Regions from separate parts of the Sphaerisporangium sp. NPDC005288 genome, predicted to be linked through region 1. Evidence: predicted binding sites of a transcription regulator. Region 1 holds the regulator's gene; each other region holds the start of a gene.

The links. The regulator HrcA, encoded in region 1, represses chaperone genes, less so after heat shock. The targets are predictions, from matches to a motif close to TTGGCACTCTCNNNNNGAGAGTGCCAA.
Region 2: the regulator HrcA is predicted to act here: its motif matches at 2,412-2,438, upstream of groL (chaperonin GroEL).
Region 3: the regulator HrcA is predicted to act here: its motif matches at 3,623-3,649, upstream of ABZU32_RS23485 (DNA starvation/stationary phase protection protein).
Region 4: the regulator HrcA is predicted to act here: its motif matches at 4,260-4,286, upstream of ABZU32_RS13665 (FmdB family zinc ribbon protein).

The regions. Positions count from the first base shown of each region.
Region 1 is NZ_JBEXGT010000001.1:226,618-233,887, reverse strand. Features, by position in the region: gene ABZU32_RS01005 (DUF3097 domain-containing protein) at 1-334, opposite strand, end outside; gene ABZU32_RS01000 (hypothetical protein) at 356-1,381, opposite strand; gene hrcA (heat-inducible transcriptional repressor HrcA) at 1,782-2,792, shown strand; gene dnaJ (molecular chaperone DnaJ) at 2,793-3,932, shown strand; gene ABZU32_RS00985 (16S rRNA (uracil(1498)-N(3))-methyltransferase) at 3,929-4,654, shown strand; gene ABZU32_RS00980 (hypothetical protein) at 4,882-5,607, opposite strand; gene ABZU32_RS00975 (SigE family RNA polymerase sigma factor) at 5,604-6,083, opposite strand; gene ABZU32_RS00970 (histidine triad nucleotide-binding protein) at 6,357-6,701, shown strand; gene ABZU32_RS00965 (PhoH family protein) at 6,945-7,270, shown strand, end outside.
Region 2 is NZ_JBEXGT010000046.1:49,583-56,852, reverse strand. Features, by position in the region: gene thrC (threonine synthase) at 1-1,287, shown strand, start outside; gene ABZU32_RS33260 (MoaD/ThiS family protein) at 1,301-1,576, shown strand; gene ABZU32_RS33255 (cold-shock protein) at 1,970-2,170, shown strand; gene groL (chaperonin GroEL) at 2,566-4,191, shown strand; gene ABZU32_RS33245 (helix-turn-helix domain-containing protein) at 4,292-5,038, opposite strand; gene ABZU32_RS33240 (FAD-dependent monooxygenase) at 5,110-6,723, shown strand; gene ABZU32_RS33235 (hypothetical protein) at 6,883-7,227, shown strand.
Region 3 is NZ_JBEXGT010000025.1:63,770-71,039, forward strand. Features, by position in the region: gene ABZU32_RS23480 (P-loop NTPase fold protein) at 1-2,991, shown strand, start outside; gene ABZU32_RS23485 (DNA starvation/stationary phase protection protein) at 3,071-3,538, opposite strand; gene ABZU32_RS23490 (MerR family transcriptional regulator) at 3,659-4,684, shown strand; gene ABZU32_RS23495 (VIT domain-containing protein) at 4,681-7,185, shown strand.
Region 4 is NZ_JBEXGT010000012.1:15,685-22,954, forward strand. Features, by position in the region: gene galU (UTP--glucose-1-phosphate uridylyltransferase GalU) at 1-598, opposite strand, end outside; gene ABZU32_RS13650 (5-formyltetrahydrofolate cyclo-ligase) at 623-1,183, shown strand; gene ABZU32_RS13655 (LCP family protein) at 1,220-2,350, opposite strand; gene ABZU32_RS13660 (potassium/proton antiporter) at 2,478-3,980, shown strand; gene ABZU32_RS13665 (FmdB family zinc ribbon protein) at 4,326-4,670, shown strand; gene ABZU32_RS13670 (S-methyl-5'-thioadenosine phosphorylase) at 4,871-5,677, shown strand; gene ABZU32_RS13675 (RcpC/CpaB family pilus assembly protein) at 5,854-6,573, shown strand; gene ABZU32_RS13680 (D-alanyl-D-alanine carboxypeptidase family protein) at 6,830-7,270, opposite strand, start outside.

The sequences.
Region 1 (7,270 bases):
TCTCTCGGGCGACACGCGCCCGCAGCCCCCCGACGGCGATCGACCCGGACGCGCTGCGGCCGGGCCCCGTGGACGCGGCCTCCGGCGCCGGTCGCACCAGCGTCACCGGCCTGCCCTCCAGCAGGAACGCGGCGGGCGCCAGCGGGAACACCCGCCGCCGCCCGAAGCGGTCCTCCAGGGTGACGGCCTCCTTGTCACAGGCCACCACGGCGCCGCAGAAGCCCCCCTCGGCGTCCTCCACCACGAGGTCGAGCTCGGCCGGGACCTTGGGGATCTTGCCGCGCAGCGGCCTCCGCCAGTCTCCGGCCAGCACGTCCCGTCCGTAGTCCCGCATACCTGGGCACGCTAGCAAAGATCATGCCTGTGGCGGTGCCCCCTGCGGCCACGCGGCGCCGTAGGGGGCGGCGGCCGCCGCCTGCCGCTTGCGGTTCCGGCCGCGCCGCACCAGGACGACGATCGTGGTGACGACCGCGAGCAGGAACCCGGCCAGCGGGATCAGGAACAGCGAGGCCACGCCTCCTGCGAGGGCGCCGGTGTCGGCGGTCAGCGACTTGCCGACCCCGAACAGCACCTGCTTGCCGGCCTCGGCCTGGCAGCTCACCTTGTAGGTGCCCGCGGCGGGCACGCCGATGTCGAACACGGCCTCCCACACCCGGCCGTCGGCGGACACCGTCTGGGACGCCTTGGGCGAGGTGAGATCGACCTTCTTGCCGGCGCCGTCCACGGCGAGGCAGTTGATGTCGGTGGGCCCGGACGCGGAGGCGTACAGGATGGGCTTGTCCTTCGGGTCCATGGGGACCGACACGCTGCCGCCGCTCTGGAAGGTCTGCGTGGGCGCCGCGTCGGTGATGGTCTTGAACAGGCCGCCGGCGAAACCCACGATGCCCACGACGCCGCAGATCACCGCGACGAGCCAGGCGAGCACGATCCACAGCACCCGCGGCCGCACCGGTCCGGGCGCGGCGGGCGCGGGGGAGGCGTAGAGCGGGTGCGCCGCCTCGGACGCGGGCCCGCCGTAGGAGGGGCCCCCGTACGAAGGCGAAGGCCCGCCGTAGGGAGGCCCGCCGTGCGAGGGCCCGCCATAGGAGGGCCCGTCGTGCGAAGGCCCGCCATAAGAGGGTCCGCCGTGCGAGGGGCCGCCTGAGACGCCGTACGGCCCGCCGGCGGGCGCGCCGTGCGGCGAGGAGCCGGCGGGAGCGCCGTAGGGGGAGGGCCCGGCGGGAGCGCCGTACGGCGGACCGCCGGAGGCGGGGCCGTGCGGGCCGGGGCCCGAGCCGGGCGGAGCGCTCTGCGGCTGGGGAGGCGTGCCCTGCGGACCCGAGGAGTCCGGACGCGGCGGTCGCCTCGTCGCGTCGGTCAGGCGGGGATCGATCTCGCTCATGAAGCGAGTCTGGATCAGATGACTTGCCGCCGAATAGCAACCCACTTGCCATCGGCCGGGCATCCGGCCGGGCGAGTGCCCGCCGTCGCTTGTCGCGGACCCGCGAGTCGGCCGTGCGGGGATCACTTCCACCGTCCGGGGGACCTACCGCACAACTTCACAAGGACGGGTGGGCGAGGTGGAGGTCTGGGGGGTGGGAGGGGCCACGTTTCCACGCCGGGGGGCGGTGGGCGGTGGTGGGATGGGCGGAGTCGAGCCGATTCGCGGGAGAGTGGGGAGGGTGGTGCGGTCTGAGTTATCGCACCCTGAGGCCCATGGCCGTACACTTGGCACTCGGGAACACTGAGTGCCAGACCAGGCGTTTACGCAGGCACGAACGCGAGGCAGGGAGGTGAGCACGTTGCTCGATGAACGCAAGCTGGCCGTTCTGCGCGCCGTTGTCGAGGATTTCGTGTCCACCAACGAGCCGGTCGGGTCGAAGGCATTGGCGGAGCGTCACAATCTGGGGGTCTCGCCCGCCACCGTGCGCAACGACATGGCCGTGCTCGAGGAGCAGGGCTACATCACACAACCCCACACCAGCGCGGGGCGGGTCCCCACCGACAAGGGCTACCGGTTGTTCGTCGACCGGCTGTCCCAGATCAAGCCGCTGTCGGCCGCCGAGCGCCGTGCGATCGAGACGTTCCTGGCGGGCGCCGTCGATCTCGACGACGTCGTGACCCGCACCGTGCGGCTGCTGGCGCAGCTGACCCGCCAGGTGGCCGTGGTGCAGTACCCGTCGCTCATCCGCTCGACGGTCCGGCACGTCGAGCTGGTGCCGCTGGCCGAGCGGCGCATCATGCTCGTGGTGATCACCAACACCGGCCGCGTCGAGCAGCGGGTCGTCGACCTGCCGGACGTGGTGGCCGACGACCAGGTCGCCCACCTGCGGGCGTTGCTGAACGCCTGCCTCGACGGATGCAGGCTCGGCCGGGTGGCCGAGACGGTCGCCGACCTTCCCGAACGGCTGCCCGAGGGCGACCGGCCGATGGCGACGACGATCCTGTCGGTCCTGCTGGAGACCCTGGTCGAGCGGCACGACGAGAAGATCGTCTTCGCCGGCGCGGCGAATCTCGCGGGCGACTTCAGCGTCGGCCTGCGTGAGGTGCTCGAGGCGCTGGAGGAGCAGGTCGTGCTCATGCGCCTGCTCGGCGAGGCGAACGACCACTCCGCCCTGACCGTGCGCATCGGCTCGGAGAACCCCTACTCCGGGCTTCACGGCACCTCGATCGTCGCCGCCGGGTACGGTTCGGGCGACAATGAACTGGCCCGGCTCGGAGTGCTGGGCCCGACGCGAATGGACTACCCGGTGACGATGGGAGCGGTGCGCGCAGTGGCACGCTATGTCGGCCAGATCCTGGCGGGATCCTAAGTGGCCCGCGACTATTACGGCATCCTCGGGGTGCGCCGTGACGCCACTCAGGACGAGATCAAGAAGGCGTATCGCCGCCTCGCACGTGAGCTCCACCCTGACATCAACCCCGATCCCGAGACGCAGGAGCGCTTCAAGGAGATCAATCAGGCGTACGAGGTCCTGTCGGACCCGAGCAAGCGCCAGATGTTCGATCTCGGCGCCGATCCCTTCGGCGGCGCCGGAGCGGCCGGCCCCGGCGCGGCGGGCTTCGGCGCGGGGTTCCCGTTCAGCGACATCATGGACGCCTTCTTCGGCGGCGGAGGCGGCGCGCGCGGCCCCCGTTCGCGGGCCAGGCGCGGGCGCAACGCCACCATCCGGGTCGAGCTCGACCTGGCCGAGTCGGCGTTCGGCACCACGCGCGAGCTGGTCGTGGACACCGCCGTGCTGTGCGAGGTGTGCCAGGGGTCGGGCGCGGCGGCCGGCACCCATCCCGACACCTGCGACATGTGCCACGGCCGCGGCGAGATCTCCCAGGTCACCCGGTCGTTCCTCGGCCAGGTGATGACCGCCAGGCCCTGCCCCCAGTGCGGCGGGTTCGGCTCGGTCATCCACCACCCGTGCCAGGAGTGCTCCGGCGACGGGCGGGTGCGCACCCGGCGCACGATCAAGGTCCGCATCCCGGCCGGCGTCGAGGACGGCACCCACATCCAGCTCGCCGGCGAGGGTGAGGTCGGCCCCGGCGGCGGCCCGCCCGGCGACCTGTTCCTCGAGATCGTCGAGCGCCCGCACGACACGTTCGAGCGGCGCGGCGACGACCTGCACTGCACGGTGCAGATCCCGATGACCGCGGCGGCGCTCGGCACGATCCTCACCGTGCAGACGCTCGACGGGGCCGAAGAGCTGGACGTGCGCCCCGGCACCCAGTCGGGTCAGGTCATCCCGCTGTACGGGCGGGGCATCCAGCGGCTCAACGAGACCGGCAGGGGCGACCTGCTGATCCACGTGAACGTCGAGACCCCCACCAAGCTGGACGCCGCCCAGGAGGAGCTGCTCAAGGAGCTGTCCAAGCTGCGTGGCGAAGAGCGCCCGCCGGGCAAGTTCGCGCCCGGCCAGCAGGGCTTCTTCTCACGCCTCCGGGACGCTTTTAACGGCCGATGAGCGTCCCGGTTTTCCTGGCCGACGACCTGTCCGGTGACGAGATCGTCCTCGGCGGCCCCGAGGGGCGGCACGCCGCCACCGTGCGGCGGCTGAGGGCGGGCGAACGGGTCGACCTGACCGACGGCGCGGGCGCGGTGGCCGAGTGCGCCGTGCGCGACGCCGGGAAGGACTTTCTGCGGCTGGAGGTCGTCGGCCGCCGCGTGGTGCCCGCGCCCGACCCGCGCCTGGTCGTCGTCCAGGGGCTGCCCAAGGGCGAGCGGGGCGAGCTGGCGGTCGAGATGATGACCGAGGCGGGCGTGGACGTCATCGTCCCGTGGGCCGCTGCCCGGTGCGTCACCCAGTGGAAGGGCGAGCGCGCCGCCAAGTCGCTGGCGCGCTGGCGCTCCACGGCCCGCGAGGCCGCCAAGCAGGCCCGGCGGTTCCACCTGCCCGAGGTCGCCGAGCAGGCGAGCACGGCCGAGGTGGCGGCACTGCTGCGCGGCGCCGCCGCGGCGGCCGTCCTGCACGAGGAGGCCGTCGTGCCGCTGTCGCGCCTGGAGCCGCCGGCGAGCGGCGACATGGTGGTGGTGGTCGGCCCCGAGGGCGGCATCACCGACGAGGAGATCAAGCGGTTCCAGGAGGCCGGCGCCGCTCCTGCCCTGCTCGGCCCGACCGTGCTGCGCACCTCGACCGCCGGCGTCGCCGCCGCCGCCGTCCTGCTCACCCGCTCAGGCCGCTGGTGAACTCTCCCGGACGCCGCCCCCGCTGACACCGCCGCCGCCGGCCGCGCCTAGGCCTGCGACTGCGATTGCGACTGCGACTGCGACTGCGACTGCGAGAAGCATCCGCCCACAGGGCGGCGCCGGCTCATCGAAAGCCCGGCTCACCAGCAGAGCCCTGCTCGCGAGGGCGTCGGCCTAAGACCGGCGCCGGGCCGGGAGGAGCCGCCGTGCCCTGGTCGGGACGGCGGCTACTCCTGGGAGGTGTTCGTGCTGCTGTCGGCCTCGGTGGTCATCAAGGGGGTGGCCGTGGGCGCCGGGGGGTCGCTGGGGGCCTGGGAGGCGGTCGGGGTCGGCTGCTCCACCGTCGGCCTCGGAGACGGCTTGGGGGTGGCCGAGGCGGTCCGCGTGGGCGTGGGCGTCGTGCTCTGGCGGCTCGGCGTGGGCCGCGGCTCGGTCGTCCGGTCGGGCTGCGACTCGGTGGCCGTGGGCTCCGCGCAGGGCTGCGGCGAATCCGACGCGTCCGGCTCCACGGCGGTGGGCGCGGCGGTGGCGCAGTCGTTGCCCGGCGACGCCGTCACCGAGGGCGAGGGGACCGCCGGCGCCGTCCCGCTGGGCGACGCGGCCGGCCGCGACGTCGGCGAGCCGACGACCGCCGACGACGCGTGGACGCCGTTCGGCGGGCGTTGCGTGCTCGACTCGTCGGGAGGTGAGGTGTCGTACTGCACCTGGATGATGTGCTGGCCGGTGCCGATCTGGACCTTCAGGCCCGGCACGAACATCACCACGGCGGCGGCCACCAGGACGGCGCCGAACGCCGAGGCGGCGGCTCGCCACCAAAAGATGCCCCGCACGCCGCGCTGCTCGATGCGGGTGCGGATGATCTGCAATCCTTCCGCGGAGGGCACGACAGAATCCGCCTCCGCGCGCAAGACACGGCGCAGGACCTCGCCGTACTCGTCGGGGGACTCGGTCATGACAATTGCTCCAGTGTCGTGCGTAGTGCGGCCATGCCGCGGGCGGTGTGGCTCTTCACCGCGCCCTTGCTGATGCCCATGGCGTGCGCGATCTCGGCCTCGGAGAGGTCGCCGTAGTAACGCAGAACCAAGGCCTCGCGCTGCCTGGTCGGAAGACCGCGCAGTGCCTCGATCACGGCGGACCGCTCGAGCTCTCCTATGGCTCCGTTCTCCGCGCTCGGCGCGTCGGGCAGCCCCTTGGGGGCGTACTTCTCCACGACGGCACGGTGGCGGAGCACTGAGCGCGATCGGTTGACGACCGACTGGCGCAGGTAGGCGAGTGCCTTGTCGGTGTCGCGCAGGCGGCGCCACGCCCCATGGAGGGCGACGAACGCGTCCTGCACGACTTCCTCCGCGGTCGCGGTATCGCGCACCAACAGCATGGCGAGACGCACAAGAGACCGATAGTGGGCGCTGTAAAGCGCCGTCACGGCCATGTCGGCGTCCCATCCGACGGGCACCGCCCCCAGCGACCTTTCGGCCACGAGGGTCTCGGTGGTCACATCTGTTGGACGCACGGCCTTTCCAGAGGGTTTACGCTCTGGCGATTCTTTAGGGGGCATGACCCAGTTGTGTCCTCGCCGATGGCCTGGCCGACACTGACCGCTGTCTGACGCTGAAGTGTCGCACACCAACCCTAGCCGCGCGGATCTTTCCGCGGGACCTCCTCGGTATTACCGATTGGCAACAGAGGTGACTACCATGCGGGCGTGACAGACTGCCTGTTCTGCAAGATCGTGGCCAAGGAGATCCCCGCCGCGGTCGTCCACGAGACCGAGCGCACGCTGGCCTTCAGGGACGTCAATCCCCAGGCGCCGACACACGTCCTGGTGATCCCCAAGGGGCATTACGAGAACGCCGCGGCGCTGGCCGCCGCCGACGACGGCCTGGCCGACGCGGTGCTGAAGGCCGCGCACGACGTCGCCGTGCAGGAGGGCGTGGCCGACACCGGGTACCGCCTGGTGTTCAACACCGGGCCGCAGGCCGGTCAGACGGTGTTCCACGTGCACGGACACGTGCTGGGCGGCCGCGGCCTCCAGTGGCCACCGGGCTGAGCCCGGCCCGGATACCATGGGGTAATCAACCGCGCGGTCGGGACGCAGCACCGGGCCGAAAGCCGCACGAGCGCGACCGACGACGCACAAGACCGGGAGGCGAGCAGGCCGCAAGGGCCGCCCATGTCCGAGTCATACGAACCCCGCAGCGCGCCCAACGGCGCGCGGACCACAAGCGAACCGCCTCGAACCAAGGGCCCGTCGCGCACGCAGGCCAAGGTGGTGATCCCCGACGAGCACCCGATGGTGACCATCCTCGGTTCCCGCGACGAGCTGCTGCGGGTCATCGAGGCCGCGTTCCGCGCGGACGTCCACGTCCGCGGCAACGAGATCACGATCAGCGGAAGCCCTGAGGAGAGCGGCCTGGTCGTCCGCCTCTTCGAGGAGATGGTCGAGCTGGCGCGATCGGGAGCGCAGCTCACCACCGACGCCGTCGAGCGCAGCATCGCCATGCTGCGCATGAGCTCCGGCCGTCCCGCCGACGTCCTGTCCCTGGACATCCTGTCCTCGCGCGGGCGCACGATCCGGCCGAAGACCGTGAACCAGAAGCGGTACGTCGACGCGATCGA
Region 2 (7,270 bases), on a different contig from region 1:
CTCGCAACAGCTGAGACAACGACCACGCTCGACTTCGGCCCCGCCGTCGCTCTTTCGTGCCGCGAATGCGGCACCAGGTTCGACCTGGGACCGATCTTCGCCTGTGCCGAGTGTTTCGGGCCACTCGAAGTGGCCTACACCTGGAGCTCTCCCGGCGAGACCGGGACGGCGGTGACCCGTGAGCAGATCGCCTCGGGTCCGAGTAACATCTGGCGCTACCGCGGGCTGCTGCCGGTTCCCGCCGACGTCGCCTCCCGGCCCAACCTGGCGCCCGGCTGGACCAAGCTGGTCAAGGCCGACAACCTGGCTCGCGAACTGGGCCTGCGCAGCCTGCATGTCAAGGACGACTCCGGCAACCCGACCCACTCGTTCAAGGACCGGGTCGTCGCCATCGCGCTGGAGGCCGCGCGCAACTTCGGCTTCCACACCCTGTCGTGCTCCTCCACGGGCAACCTCGCGGGCGCGGTGACGGCCGCGGCGGCGCGCGCGGGGCTGGACGCCTGCGTGTTCATCCCGTCCGACCTCGAAGAGGCCAAGATCGTCATGGCCTCGGTGTACGGCGGCCGGCTGGTCGGCATCGAGGGCACCTACGACGACGTCAACCGGTTCTGCTCCGAGCTCATCGGCGACCCGCTGGGCGACAAGTGGGGCTTCGTCAACGTGAACCTCCGGCCGTACTACGCCGAGGGGTCCAGGACGCTGGCCTTCGAGATCGCCGAGCAGCTCGGCTGGCGCCTGCCCGAGCAGATCGTCATCCCGGTGGCCTCCGGCTCCCAGCTCACCAAGATCGACAAGGGGTTCCGGGAGCTGATCAAGCTCGGCCTGGTCGAGGACCGCCCATACAAGGTCTTCGGCGCGCAGGCCGAGGGCTGTTCGCCGGTGTCGGCGGCCTTCAAGGCGGGCCACGACATCGTGCGTCCCGTCAAGCCCGACACCATCGCCAAGTCGCTCGCCATCGGCAACCCGGCCGACGGCCCGTACGTGCTCGACATCGCCCGTCGCAGCGGCGGCGCGGTGGAGGACGTCACCGACGCCGAGGTGGTGGACGCCATCCGGCTGCTGGCGCGCACCGAGGGCATCTTCGCCGAGACCGCCGGCGGCGTGACCGTCGGCGTGCTGCGCAAACTCGTCTCCAACGGCCTGCTCGACCCGGAGGCCGAGACGGTGGTGCTCAACACCGGGGACGGCCTCAAGACGCTCGACGCGGTCTCCGCCGAGGCGAGGCCCACCGCGGTCATCCGTCCTTCGCTCGACGCATTTCGTACGGCTGTCGCCGACCACTCCTGAAAGGGCCCGATAAATGAGCGTTTCTGTGCGGATTCCGACGATTCTTCGCACCTACACCGACGGCGCGTCGGAGGTGAGCAGTGACGGGGCGACCCTGCGCGAGGTGCTCCAGAAGCTCGACGCCGACTTCCCGGGAATCGGGGCCCGTATTCTGGACGAAACGGGCAAGATCCGCCGTTTTGTCAACGTGTATGTCGGAGAAGAGGACGTCCGATTCGTCGACGGTCTCGACACCGCAACCCCCGAAGGAACCAACATCTCGGTGATCCCCGCCGTCGCCGGGGGCTGACCTCCGCGCCCTTCTGGCCTTTGTGAGGCGTGCTCAAGTCTCACCGGCCCCATCAGTCACATCACGCCCATGCGTCCTAGCTGGACGCATGGGCGTCGCCATGTCCGCAAGGGGGGCCCGGTAGCGGGACGACTATCATAATAGAAGTGATTACCGAGCCCTCCGTTAGTGTAATTGTCAACTAACTAAACGCGAGCGGGAAATAGCCGAGTGCCGCTGAGAGCGAACGTCAAGTAGTAGTTTCCCGATTGACTCTGTTGCTTCAACCCTTGCCACAGGTATGGTCGAGAACGATCGACGTAGCCGAGGAGTTCGCATGCGTCTCGGCTCCGAAGGTCACGGACCTCGCGGAGGAGTGGGCGGGGTCCGGAGCCCAGCAAGAGGAGTCGGAAAGTGGCGCAGGGCACCGTCAAATGGTTTAACGCGGACAAGGGCTACGGCTTCATCGCGGTAGACGGTGGTAAGGACGTGTTTGTCCACTACTCAGCGATCCTGTCCGAGGGATACCGGTCCCTAGAGCAGGGTCAGCGGGTGGAGTTCGAGATCACGCAGGGGCAGAAGGGCCCGCAGGCGGAGTCCGTTCGCACTGTGTGACGTGGCCGGCGTCGCCCGGCCAGACGAAGATCCACTAGTCTCTCCCCGTCAGTAGCTGGAAGGTTCGGTCTGTCATGCACCAAGACGGGCCGGGCCTTCCTTCATGTCAGCCTGCGGGGTCGTACCGCCTACCCTGTGGAGGCGGGCCCAATATTCGGCATACGGTCGGAGAAATCCTTGTGCCGCCCAGGTCATAGGGGTTGTCGCTTGCACTCGACCGGGTAGAGTGCTAAACAGTTCGTTGGCACTCTCCTGTCGAGAGTGACAAACCTGGATCGAGGCGATGGGGCCTGGCGATCCACGGCGACAGGTGCCGTGGAGGCGCGGGTTTCATGCCGTCGCGGGCGTCGGCTCGATCCGCTGCAAGCCACCCTGTATCTGGGAGGTCTAGCCGTATGGCAGCCAAGATGATCGCGTTTAACGAGGACGCCCGGCGCGGTCTCGAGCGCGGTATGAACCAGCTCGCCGATGCCGTCAAGGTGACCTTGGGTCCCAAGGGCCGCAACGTCGTGCTGGAGAAGAAGTGGGGCGCTCCCACCATCACCAACGACGGTGTCTCCATCGCCAAGGAGATCGAGCTCGAGGACCCGTGGGAGAAGATCGGGGCCGAGCTCGTCAAGGAGGTCGCGAAGAAGACCGACGACGTCGCGGGTGACGGCACCACCACCGCCACCGTGCTCGCCCAGGCGCTGGTACGCGAGGGCCTGCGCAACGTCGCCGCCGGCGCCAACCCGATGTCCCTGAAGAAGGGCATCGAGGCCGCCGTCGAGCGCGTCAGCGAGGAGCTCTCCAAGATCGCCAAGGATGTGGAGACCAAGGAGCAGATCGCCTCCACCGCCTCCATCTCCGCCGGCGACACCCAGATCGGCGAGATGATCGCCGAGGCCATGGACAAGGTCGGCAAAGAAGGCGTCATCACCGTCGAGGAGAGCAACGCCTTCGGCCTGGAGCTCGAGCTCACCGAGGGCATGCGCTTCGACAAGGGCTACATCTCCGGTTACTTCGTGACCGACCCGGAGCGCATGGAGGCGGTCCTCGACGACCCCTACCTCCTGATCGTCAACTCCAAGGTGTCGGCCAACAAGGACCTCCTCCCGCTGCTCGACAAGGTCGTGCAGGCCGGCAAGCCGCTGGTGATCATCGCTGAGGACGTCGAGGGCGAGGCCCTGGCCACCCTGGTCGTCAACAAGATCCGCGGCCTGTTCAAGTCCGTGGCCGTCAAGGCCCCCGGCTTCGGTGACCGCCGCAAGGCCATGCTCGGCGACATCGCCATCCTCACCGGTGGCCAGCCGATCAGCGAGGACGTGGGCCTCAAGCTCGAGACCGCCACCCTCGACCTGCTCGGCCGCGCGCGCCAGGTCATCATCACCAAGGACGAGACCACCATCGTCGACGGTGCGGGCGACCCCGAGCAGATCGCCGGCCGGGTCAACCAGATCCGCGCCGAGATCGAGAACACCGACTCCGACTACGACCGCGAGAAGCTCCAGGAGCGTCTGGCCAAGCTGGCCGGCGGCGTCGCCGTCATCAAGGCCGGCGCGGCGACCGAGGTCGAGCTCAAGGAGCGCAAGCACCGCATCGAGGACGCCGTGCGCAACGCCAAGGCGGCCGTCGAGGAGGGCATCGTGCCCGGCGGTGGCGTGGCCCTGCTCCAGGCGGGCGCCAAGGCCTTCGACAAGCTCGAGCTGTTCAACGACGAGGCCACCGGCGCCGCGATCGTCCGCAAGGCGCTCGAGGAGCCGCTGAAGCAGATCGCCGTCAACGCCGGCCTTGAGGGCGGCGTCGTGGTCGAGCGTGTGCGCAACCTCGAGACGGGCGTCGGCCTCAACGCCGCGACCGGCGAGTACGTCAACATGCTCGAGGCCGGCATCATCGACCCGGCCAAGGTCACCCGTTCGGCGCTGCAGAACGCCGCCTCCATCGCGGCGCTCTTCCTCACCACCGAGGCCGTCATCGCCGAGAAGCCCGAGAAGACCCCTGCCGCTCCCGCCATGCCCGGCGGCGGCGACATGGACTTCTGAGCCTCCGGCTCACGCCACATCGAAAGGGCCGCTCCCGGATTCGTCCGGGGGCGGCCCTTTCGGCGTCCGAGCAGGCGCGCCCTCTCGGCGCGGGCTCCCCTCAGAAGCCGGGGCAGGCCCGTTCGACGGCGTCGAAGGCCCGCTCCAGCAGGGCCAGGTGGTCGGGCATGACCTCGGCCGCGCGCTCCCCGGCCATCATCCGCCGCGCGCTCGCGATGTACACCGTGCGGTAGGCGGCCAGGAAGAGCGCGGCGGCCAGCTCGGCATCGACGTCCCCTGAGCCGGGGCCGCCACCGACGTTCCCTGAGCCGGCGCCGCCGTGGACGTCACGGGACCCGGCCTCGACGTCGCCAGGGCCGGCATCGGCGTCGCCAGGGCCGGCGTCGGCGTCGCCGGGGCCGGCGCCGGTCGCCTCCGCCAGCAGGGCGGCGATCAGCGCCTCCAGGTCCTCCAGGGCCTCCCGCACCCTGGCCCGCAGCGCCGGGGAGTCCAGGATGACCTGCCAGAAGGCCTGCTGGCCTTCCCTGATGCCCGACAGGGCATGACCGCTCCGCAGCAGCTCGAAGATCAGACGGCGCAGCGCCGCCAGTGGCGGGCGGCCCTCTGGCCGGTCGCGGACCGCCCGGGTGACCAGCTCGACCACCTCGGGGACCCGGTCGAGGAACAGGTCCTCCTTGCGCGGGAAGTAGTTGAACACGGTCTTGGCCGAGACGTTCGCCGCCTCCGCCACCTCGGCCACCGTGACGTTGTCGAACCCGCGCATGAGGAACAGGCCGGAGGCCACGTCCGAGATCAGCTGCCGGGTCTGCCGCTTCTTGCGTTCACGAAGCCCGAGGTCGGTGTCCACGCCGTCCAATATAGTGGCTAAAAACTACTGCTACAGTAAGTTTTTAGCCAAGGAACCGAAGTGGAGGCGGCATGTCGTACGACGTGGACGTGGTGGTGGCCGGGGGCGGTCCGGTGGGGCTGATGCTGGCCTGCGAGCTCGCGCTCGGGGGCGTCTCGGCCATGGTGGTCGAGCGGCTCACGGAGGTGGACCCCACGATCAAGGCCGGAGCGCTCAACCTGCCGAGCGTCGAGGCGCTGTACCGGCGCGGCATGCTCCCGGCGCTCCGCGAGGCCCAGGAGCGCAACCTTGAGCATTTCGCCGCCTTCATGCGGCAGCAGGCCGCCCATCGCGAGGACGCCGGGGACGGACGGGCGGCAACGGCCGGCGCCTCCGAGGAGGCACCGCCCCCGCGGGCGCCGCGGACGCCGCCGAAGTTCGCCGGGCACTTCGCCGGCATCATGCTGGACGCGGCCCGGCTCGACGACGCCGACCCCGACCTCGCCGGTCACGGCCCGGCCGGGGACATCGGCCTGGTCAACCAGCAGCAGATCGAGGGCATCCTCGGCGAGCACGCCGCGCGGCTGGGCGTCCAGGTGCGGCGGGGCGTCGAGCTGACCGATCTGTCGGCCGACGACGAGGGCGTCACCGTCTCGACGAGCGCGGGCCGGGTGCGGGCCCGCTGGCTGGTCGGCTGCGACGGGGGGCGGAGCGTCGTCAGGAAGCTCGCCGGCTTCGACTTCCCCGGTACCGACCCCGAGATCACCGCCTACCAGGTCCTCGGCGAGATGGAGGGCGCCGAGGCCCTGGGCGTCGGCTGGCACGCCACCCCGACCGGCGTGTACGCGCATGGTCCCGTCCCGGGACGCATCCTCACCGTCCAGTTCACCGGTCCACGCGCCGACCGCGACACCCCCGTCACCCGCGAGGAACTGCAGGAGGCGATCCGGCACGTCACCGGCATCGAGGTGACCGTGACCGCGATCAAGACCGCCACCCGCTTCACCGACAACGCGCGCCAGGCCTCCACCTACCGGCTGGGCCGGGTGCTGCTCGCCGGCGACGCCGCGCACGTGCATTCTCCGTTCGGCGGCCAAGGGCTGAACCTCGGTCTCGGCGACGCGGTGAACCTGGGCTGGAAGCTCGCCGCGACCGTGCGCGGCTGGGCGCCGCACGACCTGCTCGACACCTACACCGCGGAACGGCACCCGATCGGGGCCTGGGTGCTGGACTGGACCCGCGCCCAGGTCGCGCTGATGCGCCCCGATCCCCGCGCCAGGGCCCTGCGGAGCGTCGTGAACGACCTGGTCGAGACCGTCACCGGCACCACCTACTTCGCCAAGAAGATCTCCGGCGTCTGGCAGCGGTACGACCTGCCGGGCGACCACGCGCTGGTCGGCGCCAGTGCCCCCGACCTGGAACTGTCCGACGGATCGCGGCTGGCCGACCACCTGCACGACGGCAAGGCGCTGCTGCTGGACCCCAAGGGCGAGCTGTGCGACCTGGCCGAGGGCCACCGCGACCGGATGACCGTGCTCGCCGCGGGCGCGGACGAGCGTCCCGAGCTCACCGGGCTGTTCCTGCGGCCCGACGGGATCGTCGCCTGGGCCGGCGAGCAGGACCGGGACGACCGCGGCGCGCTGGAGAAGGCCCTGGCCACCTGGCTCGGCGCACCGGCCGCGGACGCCGGCGACCAGCGGCGTTAGCCGATTCCCAGCGCGGCGGCGACCTGGCGGGATACGGCCAAGGCGACCTTAAGCGGCCTCCCAGCCTGCCCGGACACTCTTGGTTCATCGGGACGCGGCGACCGGCCGGAAGAGCGGCGGGCACGCGTCCAGGGACACCACCGATCCAAGGAGAACGTCATGAAGATCCGTCACAGCCTCCGCGCCGTCGCCGCCGCCACCGCTCTGGCCGGAGGGCTGCTGGCCGTCACCGGCCCCGCCTTCGCCGCCACCACCGCGAAGATCGCCAACTACGCCTCGATCGCCCCCGGCGCCACCACGTCGATGCTCCTGGTCTGCCCGTCCTACGCGCCGACCATGCTCCTCGGCACCGTCGCCTTCACCCCCAAGGCCGGGGTCACCGTGACCGGCACCTCGCTGGACACCTCCTCCGACCCCTTCCACCGCCACATCCTCACCATCACCGCGCAGAACGGCTCCGCGGTGTGGAGCGGCCTGACCGCGCTGGCCACCTGCACCAGCTGACCGCCCGGCACTCACGGGGACACGGGGAAGCCGCACGGGGCGA
Region 3 (7,270 bases), on a different contig from region 1:
CCGGTCGCCGCGGCCGCCGCGCTCACCACCAGCGCCACCATGCCCGGCGAGCGTCCCGGCGGCGCGGTGTCGCTCACGGCGATCCTGGCCGACGGCATCCTGTCCGGCGAGGCCGACCTGGACCGGGACGGCGCCGTGTCCGTCGGCGACCTGTACCGGTACGCCGACGAGCGCTGCGCCGATCTCGGCGCCGACCGGCGGCCGTACCTGCTCACCTACGGCGAGGGCGAGCTGATCGAGGTCGCCCGCGCCCGGCGGCCCGCCGGGGACCTCGGCCCCGCCTTCGCCGCGACGCTCGCCCGCCTGGCGGCCACCGGCGACACGGTCGCCCCCGCCTCGGCCCGCGAGCTGGTCGGCCGCGTCTACGACGTGCACCTGAGCGAGCCGGCGAGGCTGCTGCTGCGCCGGGCGACCCTCCTCACCGAGGACGAGCCGCTCACGCCCGAGACGGCGGCCCTGCTCATGGAGGACGCCCCCGCCGGCACGCGCGAAGCGCACGCGCTCGGGGAGCTGGCCGCGTGGGGACTGCTGGGCGAGGACACGCCGTTCGCCGATCCGGCGGTGCGCCCCGCTCTCGCCGGCCGGCCGGACGCGCGGGAGCTGGCACGGGTCTCGGCGGGGCTGCGCCGGTGGCGGGCCGCACGGCGCGCCGTCCAGCCTCGTGCCCGGCTGACCGGCGACCGGTGGACCCTGCGGGACCGGCTCGGCCACCGGGTGCACGCCGAGGCGATCGCGGCGTTCGTCCGCCACCCGGAGACGCGGCCGCCGCTGACCATCGGCGTCAAAGGGCCGTGGGGCGCGGGCAAGACGTCGCTGATGCGCATGGTGCAGGACCTGCTCGACCCGGGCGCGGCCGAGGACCGCCCCGCCGCGATCCACCTCGCCACCCCGGCGGAGGACCTCCCTCCCCGCGGACCAGGACGCCGCGGCCGCCCCGGTCACGCACACGGCCGGGGGTGGGGCGGGCGCGGGTCGAGGGGCGAGGGGGCGGTCGGCTCGGCGGGGCGGGTGACCAATGCGGAGGTGCTCTCGCGTGCCAGACGGGCCGAGTCAGGGGGCCGGGAGTACGCGGTCCCCGGCGAGCTTCCCCTGCGGCACGCCGACTGGCGGCCGACCGTCTGGTTCAACCCGTGGATGTACCAGAGCGGCGAGCAGGTGTGGGCCGGCCTGGCCCACGAGATCATCAGCCAGATCACCTGCCGGCTCCCGCGCGGCGAGCGTGAGCGCTTCTGGCTGGCGCTCAACCTCGCCCGGGTCGACAGGGAGGAGGTGCGCCGCCGGGCCTACCGGCTGGCCGCGACCCGCCTGCTCCCGGTCGCCCTCGCCTTCCTGGCGACGCTGCTGGTCACCGGCGCCTCGCTCGCCGCGTCGGCCCTGGTGCCCGCGGCCGGCTCACTGCTGCGCGGCACGGCCGCGGCCGTCGGGTCGGGCGGCTCGTTCCTCGTCCTGTTCGCCGCCGGAGTGCGGCTCGCGCGTTTCATGGGCGAGTCGGCCGACACCGCGTTCACCCGGCTCGTCCGCCAGCCCGACCTGCTCGGCGGCGGGCCCGGCGCGGGCTCGGAGCTGTCGCCCGACCCCGGGTACCGGGCCAGGACCGGGTTCCTGCACCTGGTGCAGACCGACATGCGGCGGGTGCTCGGCATGGTCGCCACCGAGGAGCGCCCGCTGCTGGTGTTCGTGGACGACCTGGACCGCTGCTCGCCGGGGACGGTGGCCCAGGTGATCGAGGCGGTCAACCTGTTCCTCGCCGGGGAGTTCCCCAACTGCGTGTTCGTCCTGGCCATGGAGCCGGAGGTCGTGGCCGCGCATGTCGAGGTGGCCTACCGGGACCTCGCCCGATCGCTCCCCGCCTCCGCCGAGGAGCGTTCCGGTCTCGGGTGGCGCTTCCTGGAGAAGATCGTGCAGCTTCCGCTGAGCGTCCCCATGCTCGACGACGGCGAACGGCTGCCCGCCTACCTGCGCGCCCTGCTGGAAGTGCCCGCCCCGCCCGCGAGCCCCCCGGACGACCGGCGCTCCGGCCCTCCGCCCGGCCAGGAACACCCGCCCGCGCCCGAACCGGCCGCGAGCCCACCGCTCACCACGCACCCGGCCTCCCGGGACGGCGGAACCGCCCCAAGCCCACGGCACACCACGCGCCCGTACCCGAGCCTCGGGGACGGCGCGCCGGTCCCGGGCCCACCGCGCTCCACGCGCTCCGCCCGCGGCCCCCGGGGCGGCGGAAGGGAGGTGCGCCTGTCCGGGAGGGCCGAGCCGGAGGTCAGGGCCGACCCGGGGCTGGTGGACCGCGTCGAGGCGGCGATCAGGGCGATGGGCCCGACGGCCGGCGACCTGGACATCGTCGCGCGTGACGCGCAGGACCAGGTGGGCGCGGCGGACGGCGACGCCATCGGCGGGCTGTCGGCCGCGACGCGCCTGGCGGCGGACCGGGTCTACGACGACCTCTACAGCGACGAGAACGCCTACGCCGCGATCGCGCGGGTGCTGCCCGTCCTCACGCTGAGCAACCCCCGGGAGCTCAAGCGGTATGTGAACGTCTTTCGGTTCTACTCCTTCGTGACCTACCGGCGCGCCCTGGCCGGGGCGGCGAAGGCGACCGACGAGGAGGTCGCGAAGCTCGCGGTGCTCGCCATCCGCTGGCCGCATCTGCTGTCCTTGCTCGCCCGCGAACTGGACGGCCCGCCACTCCCCCGCGACCGCCCCGCCACGCCGGACACGCCCGGCCAGGAAGCGCCATTCAGTCCGACATTTCCGGTGATCTCGGAATCATCGCCACCGCCAGACGACCCGGGGCGTCCCGGATCCGCGGCAGGGCGGACGGCGCTCGACGTTCTTGAGCGGGCGGCCGGCGCGGACGAGGACGCCTGGGCCCGCGCCCTCGTCGAGGTGGGCCTGGTGCGCGGCGCAAGAGCCGGCACCGCGCGCTGGGACGCCCTCCGCGCCCTCCTGGGCGCCGGCCCGCCCGTCGCCCACCTCGCCTGGCGGCTGCTGTGAGCCGGGCCCAGTGGTCCCTGCGGCAGCCGCCGTGAGCGGGGCCGGGGTGCTCACGGCCGCCGCCGCGAGCCCGGCCGGGTCAGCGCTGGGCCTGGATCATCCAGTGCTGCTTCTCGAGGCCCTCGGTGATCTGGATGAGGAGGTCCTGGGTGACCGGGTCCGGCTCCTCGGTGGCGGCGATGCGCTCGCGCATCCGGGCGATCATCTCGCCGAGGATGTCGGTGAACGCGGCGACCACCTTGCCGTCCTCAATGTATCCGGTGTCGAACTGTCTGACCTGGGTGTCGCGGGCGACGGTCGCCGCGCGGCCGTCCGGGTTGACGCCCAGGGCGACCGCCCGCTCGGCCGCGCTGTCGGCGCCGGTCCGCGCCAGGGCCACGATCTCGTCCAGCTGCAGGTGCAGCGAACGGAAGTTGCGGCCTATCAGGTTCCAGTGCGCCTGCTTGCCCACGAGCGAGAGGTCGAGCAGGTCGATGAGAGCTCCCTGCAGCGCATCGCCCGCGATCTTCTGCTTGTCGCTCGGGAGCGGGCTGGTGATCTGGGCCATGAAGCATCTTCCCCTCAAGAATGATCGACGGCCTTCTACCTGGCTACCTAGAACGCCCTAACCGGTCTCCCGAAGCGCTAAACATTGACAGTGTCATAGTTGCAGTGTCAGCATGGAAGCATGAGTGACACCTGGACGATCGGCGAGCTGGCGGAGCACGCGGCGCACCTGCTGCCGTCCTCGCCGCGGCGGCCCAACGGCCGGGTCAGAGACGTGCCCAACGAGCGGCTCATCCGCTGGTACACCACGATCGGCCTGCTCGACCCGCCGCTCACCCGCCGCGGCCGGGTCGCGCTGTACGGCAGGCGTCACCTGCTCCAGCTGGTCGCCGTCAAGCGCCTGCAGGCCGAGGGCCGGTCCATCGCCGACATCCAGGCCGAGCTGGCCGGCGCGACCGACACGGCGCTGGAGCAGATCGTCGACGCGGCCGGGCGGCCGGTTCCCGTCGCGCCCCGGCCCAGCGCGACCGGCGACCCGGCCGTTGAGCCGACCGGCGATCCGGCCGAGGACTCGACCGGTGACCCGGCCGGAGACCCGCCGTCCGGCTCCCCCCGCGCCCGGCCGCGCTTCTGGGCGGCCCGCCCGGCCGCCGCGGGAACCCGCACGCCCGCGACGGACCCGGCCGCGGCTCCGGCCCACGGGCGCGTCGCCGCCGTCCTCGCGACGGAAAGCGGGAGGAGCACACCGGCCGCGGAAGGCGGGACCGGCACGCCGGCGACCGCGGGCGGGACGGGGTCGCCGGTGCCGAGCGGCGGGAGTCCGCAGGCGGCGAACGGGGGGCCGCCCGTGGCGCCCGGGGGGCCGGCGCCGGGCCTGCCAGGAGGGCAGGCCACGCCGCCGGACTTCCTCGCGGCGCCCTTCGCTCCCGAGCAGGCCCTGCCCCGCCCGGCGGGCCGGTGGCCGGGCGTCGTTCCCGCCGCCGCGCCCGCCGATGACCTGGTGCACGGCGTGCGGCTCGCGCCCGGGGTCACGCTCCTGCTCGAAGGGCGGCCTCCCGCCCCCGGCGACATCGCCGCGCTGCGGGAGGCCGCCGCACCGCTGCTCGCCCTGCTGCACGACCGCGGCCTCCTGCCTTCCGGCGTCCCCGGGCATGCCGCCCCGGCCGCCGGCCTCGACCAGTCTCCGCCCGAAAGGTCGTCATCATGACTGTGCAGATCACATCCTTGAAGCCCGGCGAGTACGCCCCGGCGCCCGACGCGGGGCTCGGGGCCCTGAGCACCGGCAAGGGGAACCTGCCCTTGGAGAGCGTCGAGGTCGAGGCGAACATCACCGCGCTGACCTGCGGCGTGGAGGTCACGCAGGGTTTTCGCAACCCGCATGACGTGCCCCTGGAGGCGACCTACATCTTCCCGCTGCCCGACCGCGCCGCGGTGACGGCCTTCCGCATGGAGGCCGACGACCGGGTGGTGGAGGGGGTGCTCAAGGAGCGCGGCCAGGCCCGCCAGGACTACGACCGCGCCATCGCGCGAGGGCAGCGCGCCGCCATCGCCGAGGAGGAGCGCCCGGACGTCTTCACCATGCGGGTCGGCAACATCGTCCCCGGCGAGCGGGTGACGGTGCGGCTGACGCTCAGCCAGCCTCTCCCGTACGAGGACGGCGCGGCGACCTTCCGCTTCCCGCTGGTCGTGGCGCCCCGCTACATCCCGGGCACGCCGCTGGACGACCTCGCCGCCGGGGACGGCGTGTCCGCCGACACCGACGCCGTCCCGGACGCCTCGCGGATCACCCCGCCGGTGCTGCTGCCGGGCTTCCCGAACCCGGTGCGGCTGGCGCTGACGGCCCGCGTCGACCCCGCCGGGCTCGACCTGACCGAGATGCGCTCCAGCCTGCACGTCGTCTCCCAGGAGGAGGGCGTCGTGCGACTGCTGCCCGGCGAGCGCCTCGACCGTGACTTCATCCTGCGCCTGTCGTTCGACGCCTCCAGCGCCCTGACCCTCGTCCCCGACGGAGAGACCCGCCGACCGGCGCCCGCCGCCGAGACCGGAGCCGACACCGGAGCCGACGGCGTCGACGCCGAGATCGACGGGGAGGCCGACGGGGACGGCACGTTCGTGCTGACCGTGCTCCCGCCCGCGCGGACCGATGCCCGGCGCGCGCCGAGGGACGTGGCGTTGCTGCTGGACCGCTCGGGCAGCATGACCGGGTGGAAGATGGTCGCCGCCCGGCGGGCCGCGGCGCGCATCGTCGACACCCTGTCCTCCGCCGACCGGTTCGCCGTCCTGTCCTTCGACAGCGTCGTCGAGCGTCCCCTCGGCGTGGACGCGGGCCTGGTCCCGGCGAGCGACCGCAACCGCTACCGGGCCGTCGAGCACCTGGCCCGGCTGGAGGCGCGGGGCGGCACCGAGATGCTGCAGCCGATGGAGGAGGCGCTCGGCCTGCTGGAGGACCCCGGCAGGGAACGGGTGCTCGTCCTGGTCACCGACGGGCAGGTCGGCAACGAGGACCAGATCCTGGAACGCCTCGGCTCGCGGCTGGCGGCCGTGCGCGTGCACACCGTCGGCATCGACCGGGCGGTGAACGCCGGGTTCCTCGGCCGGCTGGCCGGGCTCGGCGCGGGCCGCTGCGAGCTGGTGGAGTCGGAGGACCGTCTCGACGAGGCGATGGAGCACATCCACCGCCGCATCGGGTCGCCGCTGGTCACCGGCCTGTCGCTGAAGGTCGAGGAGCTGGACGTGGTGGCGGGCAGCGTGACCCACCTGGGTTCGCTGTACTCGGGCGTGCCGCTCACCGTCTACGGGCGGTACCGGGGCGCCTCCCGCGGGGCGCTGACCGTCCACGGCCTGCGCGAGGACGGCGGCCCGTGGGAGCAGCGGCTGGAGGGCCGGCCCGCCGAGGGGGACGCGCCGCGGGCCATCTGGGCGCGGGCCCACCTGCGCCGGCTGGAGGACCGCTACGCGGTCGGCGAGCACGCCCTGGAGCACGACATCGTCGCCGCCTCGCTGCGGCACGGCGTGCTGTGCCGGTTCACCGCGTTCGTGGCCGTGGACACGCGGGTGGTGGCCGAAGGCGGGCCGCGGCACCGGGTGGTGCAGCCGGTGGAGCTGCCCAGCGGCTGGGAGGCGCCCGGCTTCGCCGCGCCCATCGCCGCCGCGCCGATGGCCGCCTCCGCGCCCGCCGTCTTCAGCGTCATGGGCGGGGAGGGCACGCTCATGGCGGGCGGGGGCCCGGCTCCCGGTGCGGCCGGCGCGCCGGTGGGCGACGCGGCGTTCGGAGGGGGGCCGTTCGCCGTCCCGTCGGGCGCGCCGCGCGGCCCGATGTTCGCGCGGCCGTCGAGCCCGAGGATGGCGCCCCCCGCGCCGCCGGTCCCGCACTCGCTGGACATCGTCCGGCCGCAACTGGCCGCCGAGCTGGCACGGCTGCGCGAGCAGGAGGCGCTCGCCGCGCCCGAGCGCAGTCGCTACCTGGCCGACCTGGGCAGCCGCCTGGCCGCGCTGGCGGCCTACGTGGGCGGGGAGAACGAGCTGTCGGCGCTGGCCCGCGACCTGTCGGCCTGCGAGGGCGACCCGGCCGCCGACGTCGACGCCCTGTGGCGCCGCGCCGTCGAACGGCTGACCGCCCTGAGCGGCGACGGCACGTCGACCGGCACCACCGGGTCCGCCGCGGGCCGGCCCCGCGCCCAGCGCGCGTCCTTCTGGAAGCGCTCCTGACGAAGCGGGCCGGCGGCCCGGCGCCGGCCCGGCGGTGACTCGCCGTGGCCGGCGCCGGTCCCGCGCTCACGCGGAGATCGCCGTG
Region 4 (7,270 bases), on a different contig from region 1:
CGTCCGCCGGCGGCTTCTCCACCAGCCCGGTGACGCGGACGACGTCGTCCTCCGAGGTGGGGGCGATCTCGGCGCAGCCGTACAGGGAGACCTGCTCGCGGGGCACCTCCATCAGTGCCACCACGCTGCCGCCGTAGGTGTTGCGCACCTCGATCATGCGCTTGAGCAGGTGGTCACGGTGGTCGATCAGGTCGTCGCCGAGGAGACAGGCGAACGGGTGGCCCCCGACGTGCTGCTTGGCGCACAGCACCGCGTGGCCGAGCCCCTTCGGCTCGCCCTGGCGCACGTAGTGGAACGTCGCGATCTCGACGGGCTCGAGGACCTGGTTCAGGCGCTCGGAGTCGCCCTTGGCGGCGAGCACCTCCTCGAGCTCGTACGCTCGGTCGAAGTGGTCCTCGATGGAGCGCTTGTTCCGGCCTGTCACCATGAGGAGGTCGAGGAGCCCGGCGGACACCGCCTCTTCGACGACATACTGGATGGCCGGCTTGTCGACGATCGGCAGCATCTCTTTCGGGGTCGCCTTGGTCGCCGGGAGGAATCGCGTGCCCAGACCGGCGGCGGGGATGACAACTTTCGTCACTGGATCGAAGTCAGCCATGAATGCACCTTAATGGAGGGCCGTGTGGACAAAGCGGAGCTGCGCCGGAGGATCGTCGCCGCACGTGCAGGGCTGTCCGATCCGCGCGGCCCGGCCACCGCGATCAGGGAAACGCTACTCGACCGACCCTGGGTTCAGATGGCCGGGCTGGTCGCCTGTTATTGGTCCGCGGGCACGGAACCGGCCACGCACGGCCTCATCTTCGCCCTCTGGAAACACGGTACGACGGTCATCCTGCCCGTCCTCCTGCCCGACGATGACCTCGACTGGGCGGTCTATGACGGCCCCGACTCGCTGGCGCCCGGGCCGCGCGGCCTGATGGAACCGGTGGACACCCGGCGCGGCGTGGACGCCATCCGCACGGCCGGTCTGGTGATCGTGCCCGCACTGGCGGTCGACGCCACCACCGGCGTCCGGCTCGGGCGCGGCGGCGGTTCCTACGACCGCGCGCTGGCGCGGGTCGGCCCGAACGTGCCGACGGTCGCGCTGCTGCACGAGGGGGAGCTGATCGACGGCGTGCCGGCCGAGCCGCACGACCTTCCCGTCTCGATGGCCGCCCTCCCGTCCGGCATCGTCACCTTCTGAGCCCTCTGAGCCCTCTGGCCCCTCTGTCTTGGGGGCTCAGGGAAGGATCTGCAGGTCGTTGAGGCCGCCGTTCTCGCCGAAGTACTCCTCTAGGTCGTCGTTCCTGACCGCGTCGAAGAACCGCCGTCCCGCCTTCCTGTCCAGGCGGACGATGCTCGCGCCCTTGACCATGGCGGTGCCGAGCGTCGGCACGGTGGCGGAGTCGACGGTGTCCGGCCGGATGTCCCGCAGTTCCAGCGCCAGGTCGCGCAGCGTGCTGAGCGTCACGGCCGAGTCGACGCTGACCGCGCGCGTGAGCGCCTCCAGGAAGTCGTTCAGCTTGAGCGGGTCGGTCAGCATGTCCCGGCTTATGATCTTGTGTCCGAGGGCTCCGACGAACGCCTGCTGGCGCTTGATCCGGTCGAAGTCGCCGCCCGGCAGGTTGTACCGCTGACGGACGAACAGCAGCGCCTTCTCGCCCTCCAGGTGCACCAGGCCCTGCGGCCAGGTGACCTTGTTCGCCGGGTCGTACACCTTGCGCGCGACGTAGACGTCGACACCGCCGATGACCTGCGTCATCGCGACGAACCCCTTGAAGTCCAGGGCCGCGAAATGGTCGATGCGGACCTTGGTCAGGTCCTCGACGGTCTTGATCAGCAGCTTCGGGCCCCCGAAGGCGTACGCGGCGTTGATCTTGTTGTTTCCCCGGCCGGGGATACGGACATAAGAGTCGCGGGGGATACCGATGAGAGTGAGCCGCTTCCGGTCCGCGGGCACGTGAACGATCATGATCGTGTCGGCCCGCTGGCTGCCCGACTCGCCCGGCCGCTTGTCCGACCCGATGAGCAACCAGTTCTGCGCGTCCCCCACGGCCTTGGCCGGCCGGCCCGCGTCCTCGGGGAACGCTCCAGGGATACGCTGGATGTTGCCGTTGAGCGTGATCTGACGTTCCATCACCAACGCGAACGCCGCCGCGACCACCATGGCCAGAACCAGCCCGGTCGCGATCGTCAGCCGGCGTAACAACCGCCGCTTCCTGCGCGGCTTGACGGTCCCGGGTGGCTGCGGCGGCTCGGACGTTCGGGACGCATCGGATATATCGAGTTCCTTCACGGGGACGAGCTCGTCGCCGTCGACGAAATGGTCCTTCCTCGCGCTCTCCAGGACCGGGGAAGTGTCGTCGGCCAATTTCGTCCCCTGCAAACCCGTTGTTCCTCTTCGTCTGTGTCGCGAGTGACGGTAGCCCATAGCTGTTGCTCGTGGTAGTGGCCTATACGAATACGACACAATGGACGCAAACGCGGGAGGGGGGCCGGTGAATCTTGATCTCTGGCTGCTCCTCGCGTCCATCGTCGTGATCGCCGCCATCGCCTCCGTGCGCGTCGCCCACCGCACCGGGCTGCCCAGCCTTCTGATCTACCTCGCCATCGGACTCCTCCTCGGCGAAGCCGGCCTGGGCCTGCAGTTCGAGAACGCGAAGGTCGCCCAGCAGATCGGCCTGGCGGCGCTGGCGGTGATCCTCGCCGAAGGCGGCCTGACCACAAGCTGGGAGCACGTACGCCGGGCCGTCCCTCCCGCGGTGGTACTCGCCACGGTCGGCGTCGCGGTGAGCATCGTCGCGCTGGCCGCGGCGGTGCACTGGCTGCTCGGGATGGACTGGCGCACCGCCCTGCTCCTTGGAGCGGTCCTCGCCTCGACCGACGCGGCCGCCGTGTTCTCCGTCCTGCGCCGCCTGCCCCTTCCCGAACGCCTCTCGGGCATCCTGGAGGCCGAGTCGGGTTTCAACGACGCGCCGACCGTCATCGTCGTCGTCATGCTCAGCCAGATCAGCACACCGATGCCGAGCGTGGGGCACGTCGTGCTGGACGCGGTGTTCGAGCTGGCCATCGGAAGCGCCGTCGGCCTCGCGGTCGGCCCGCTCGGCGGCTACGCCCTGCGGCGGGTCGCCCTGCCCGCCTCCGGCCTGTACCCCATCGCCGTGCTCGCCCTCGCCTTCGTCGCCTACAGCGGCGCGACGCTGCTGCACGGCAGCGGTTTCCTCGCCGTCTACCTGGCCACACTGGTACTGGGCAACATGCGCCTGCCCCACCGTGTGCCGACCCGGGGCTTCGCCGAAGGAGCCGCGTGGCTCGCCCAGATCGGCCTTTTCGTCATGCTCGGCGTCCTCGCCAGCCCGTTCGAACTCCCCCAGATGGTCGTGCCCGGACTGATCATCGGGCTGGTGCTGCTGCTGTTCGCGCGCCCGCTGTCGGTGGTCGTCTCCGCCCTGGCCGTACGCGTGACCCGCACCGACCGGCTGTCCTGGCGGGAGCAGGCGTTCCTGTCATGGGCCGGACTGCGCGGCGCGGTGCCCATCGTGCTCGCCACCATCCCCTGGGCCGCCGGCATCACCGGGGCCAAGGGAGTGTTCAACGAGGTCTTCGTCATCGTCATCGTGTTCACCATGGTGCAGGGACCGACACTGCCGTTCCTCGCCCGCGTCCTGCAGGTCAGCGCCCCGGCCGAGGCACGCGACCTCGGGGTCGAGGCGGCGCCGCTGGAGGAGCTCAACGCCGACCTGCTGCAGGTCAGCATCCCTCAGGGGTCCGGGCTGCACGGCGTCGAGATCTTCGAGCTCCGCCTGCCGTCGGACGCCGCCGTCACCATGGTCGTACGCGAGGGCCGCTCGTTCGTCCCTGAGGGCACCACGCGGCTGCGAGCCGAGGACCAGTTGCTCGTCGTCACCACGGCCGCCTGCCGCAAGGTCGTCGAACGCCGGCTGCGCGCCGTCAGCCGCCGCGGCAAACTCGCCGGCTGGTACGGCGAACGCGGCGAATGACCCCTTCACCCCCGCGCCAACCCGCGCGACAACCCCGCACTACAGCCCCGAACGACAGCGCCCACGTGTGGGGCGGCCGACTTCGGAGACCGGCCCTCAAGAGAACCCCGCTTCCCCACCCTCGACGCGGTCCGCGACTCATCCGGGTCGGGGGGCTCATCGGTCCTCAGAACGACCGGGGACCCTCGCGACGTCCACCCCACCCGACCCCCGCGGTGAGCCTCACGACAGGGATTAGAACCCGTCCGGGTGGCGTTTAGCCTAATCGGCTGCGTACCATTAGCAGTCGCAGCGGTAGAGTGCCAATCTGCGTTGAGCCACACTGAGCCATATGAGGAGGAGCGCGTGCCCACCTACCAGTACGCCTGTACCGCTTGCGGTGAAGGGCTCGAGGTCGTCCAGCGTTTCACCGATGACCCGCTGACCACCTGCCCGAACTGCCAGGGTCAGCTGCGCAAGGTGTTCTCGGCCGTCGGCATCGTGTTCAAGGGTTCGGGCTTCTACCGGACGGACAACCGCTCCTCCGGTTCCTCGACCACCTCCACGACGTCCGCCGGCTCCAGCTCCGGCGGCTCCTCGAGCTCGGGCGGCTCGTCGGACTCCGGTGGCTCGTCGGACTCCGGCTCCAGCACACCGGCGAAGAAGGAGCCCGCCTCCGCCAGCGCCACCCCGAGCAGCTCCGCCGCCTGACGCCTCCCCGGGTTGTACGGCCGTCCCGCCGTACAACCCGATTCGCATCCTTCCGCTCCGGCGTCGGCCGGGTGTGATGACCAGCGCCGACCTCGTGTGCGTTGACGGTCGTCCACAGGCTGAGCGGCGGCACCGACGGTTGTCCACAGCCTTGCCCTCCGCCCTCACCGCCCCACGTCCGTGCCGCTAATCTCGAGCCCATGGTCATGACAGCTGACATCGGGGTCATCGGCGGTTCCGGGTTCTACTCCCTCCTCGACGACGCCGAGGAGATCGAGATCACCACGCCTTACGGGGCTCCCAGCGACATCATCACGGTCGGCCGCATCGGCGGGCGCACGGTGGCGTTCGTGCCCCGTCACGGCCGAGATCACCGGTTCCCGCCCCACCGCATCCCCTACCAGGCGAACCTCTGGGCGCTGCGTTCTCTCGGCGTGCGCCAGGTCGTCGCCCCGAGCGCGGTCGGCTCCCTGCGCGCCGAGTACGGGCCGGGCACGCTGGTGATCCCCGACCAGCTGGTCGACCGCACCTCCGGCCGGGCGCAGACCTACTATGACGCCGGTGGCGCGGTGCACGTTCCGTTCGCCGATCCTTACTGCCCGGTCGGCAGGGCCCTCGCCTACTCCCGGGCCGAGGCCGAGGGGTGGAACGCCGTGGACGGCGGCACCCTGGTCATCATCGAGGGTCCCCGCTTCTCCACCCGAGCCGAGTCACGCTGGTTCACCTCCAACGGCTGGTCGATCGTCGGCATGACCGGCCACCCCGAGGCTGTCCTCGCCCGCGAGCTGGCCCTCTGCTACACCTCGCTGTCGCTCGTCACCGACCACGACGCCGGCGTGGACACCGGCGAGGGCGTGACGCAGGAGGAGGTCTTCGCCTTCTTCGCCGCCAACAGCGAGCGCATGCGCACCCTCGTCGGCTCGGTCGTCGCCGAACTCCCCCTGGACCGCGCCTGCCCCTGCGGCGACGCCCTGAACGGCATCAAGCTCCCCTTCGAACTCCCCTGACCACCGTCCTCCAGCACTCTCTGCCCTACCGCGCCTCGGCACCGCATAGCCGCCCACCGTGCAGTCGGTCACTGCGCTGCGGGCCAGGCATAAGGCCACCCCAACCCGCGATACTCCCCCACGGGCCGACAGCTTGCGGCCGGGCACTCCCACCCCCTCGACAGGAGCCAGGCATCATGCAGGCCGCCACACCCATGCGCGTCATCCGGATGCTCAGCCGGCGTCGGCGGCTCGTGGCCGTCGCACTGGCCGCGCTGGGCACCGCGTGCGTCGGCCTGGCCGTCCGTCCGGCTCCCTCCGTCGCGATCCTGGCCGCCGCGCACGACCTTGGAGCCGGAGCGCTGTCCGTGTCCGATCTGACCGTCGTTCACCTGCCCGAGGAGACCGTCCCCGACGGCGCCCTCCGCCCGGGAGCCTGGGTGGCCGGACGCGTTCTCACCGCCCCCGCCCGGCGCGGCGAGCCGATCACCGACCTGCGCCTGCTCGGTCCGGCCCTCATCGACGCCTACGGCCCTGGCCTACTCGCCACCCCGGTGCGGGTCACGGACGCCGCCTCTGCCCGGCTGCTCCGGCCCGGTGACGTCATCGACGTCATCGCCTCATCATCCGCATGGGACGACCTCGCCCCGCCTCCGGCGGCCGACCCGGCCACAAGCGCACCGCCGGACCACGGCGACGCGCCGAGTGCCACACCCGTCCGCACCTCTACGGCGGCGCAGGCCGTCACCGTCATCGCCGTACCCAGCGGGCCTCGCTGGAGCGGCGCTTCCGCCGGCGACACGGCCGAGACCGGCGCCCTGGTAGTCCTGGCCACCACGCCGGGCCAGGCCGCGCGCCTGGCCCAGGCCGGCACGGGCTCCCGCCTCTCGATCACCATCCACGGCCACACCCCCTGACGGCCCAGCGCACCCACACCCTCCACGTCCACCGGTCAGTGAGCGCGCCACGCTGAGCCCACGAATCCGGCATCGCGAAACCCCGAGCTGAGCCACAAGCGGTTGACCGAACGCGCACGACTTCGACGAGAGACGACAGAGGGTCCGCACTGCCTCTGAAGGTGGACGTCGAGGCACCCACGGGCGTCGTCCGCCGCCCGTCCAGGGGAAGCCGAGCCACAGTTCAGGCCAGGACGTCCGTCAGACGGAGCCGGTCCTACAACAACGACCCCAGCTTCGGGTCGTACTCCCAGTGCCAAGGCTCGAACGGACTGTGATAGGCCCAGTCGGGATGGATCCAGCCGAACCGCTTGCCGTTCGACTCGAGCCAGTTGAACTGCACCGAACGGAAGGTCTGGACGCCGCCGCACAGGTCCACCGCCAGGCCGAGCCCGTGGTTGCTGCGCCCCGGCACCGCGGCGAACCCCGGCCGCCGATAGAAGATCGACTGCTGTTGCGCCAGGTTGCGGTAGCTGTCGGTCACGCAGATCGGCGTACCGAACTGCTTGCGGTACGCCTCGCTGAGCGCGACGAACGCGATCGCCGCGTCGGCCCGCAACTCACGCCCCCGCTGCTGGAGCGGGCAGAGCACGTCCGCCGGCAACAGCCCGTTCGGATACTGCGCCGCCGAACTCACCCGGGTCGGGTCACAGGCCGC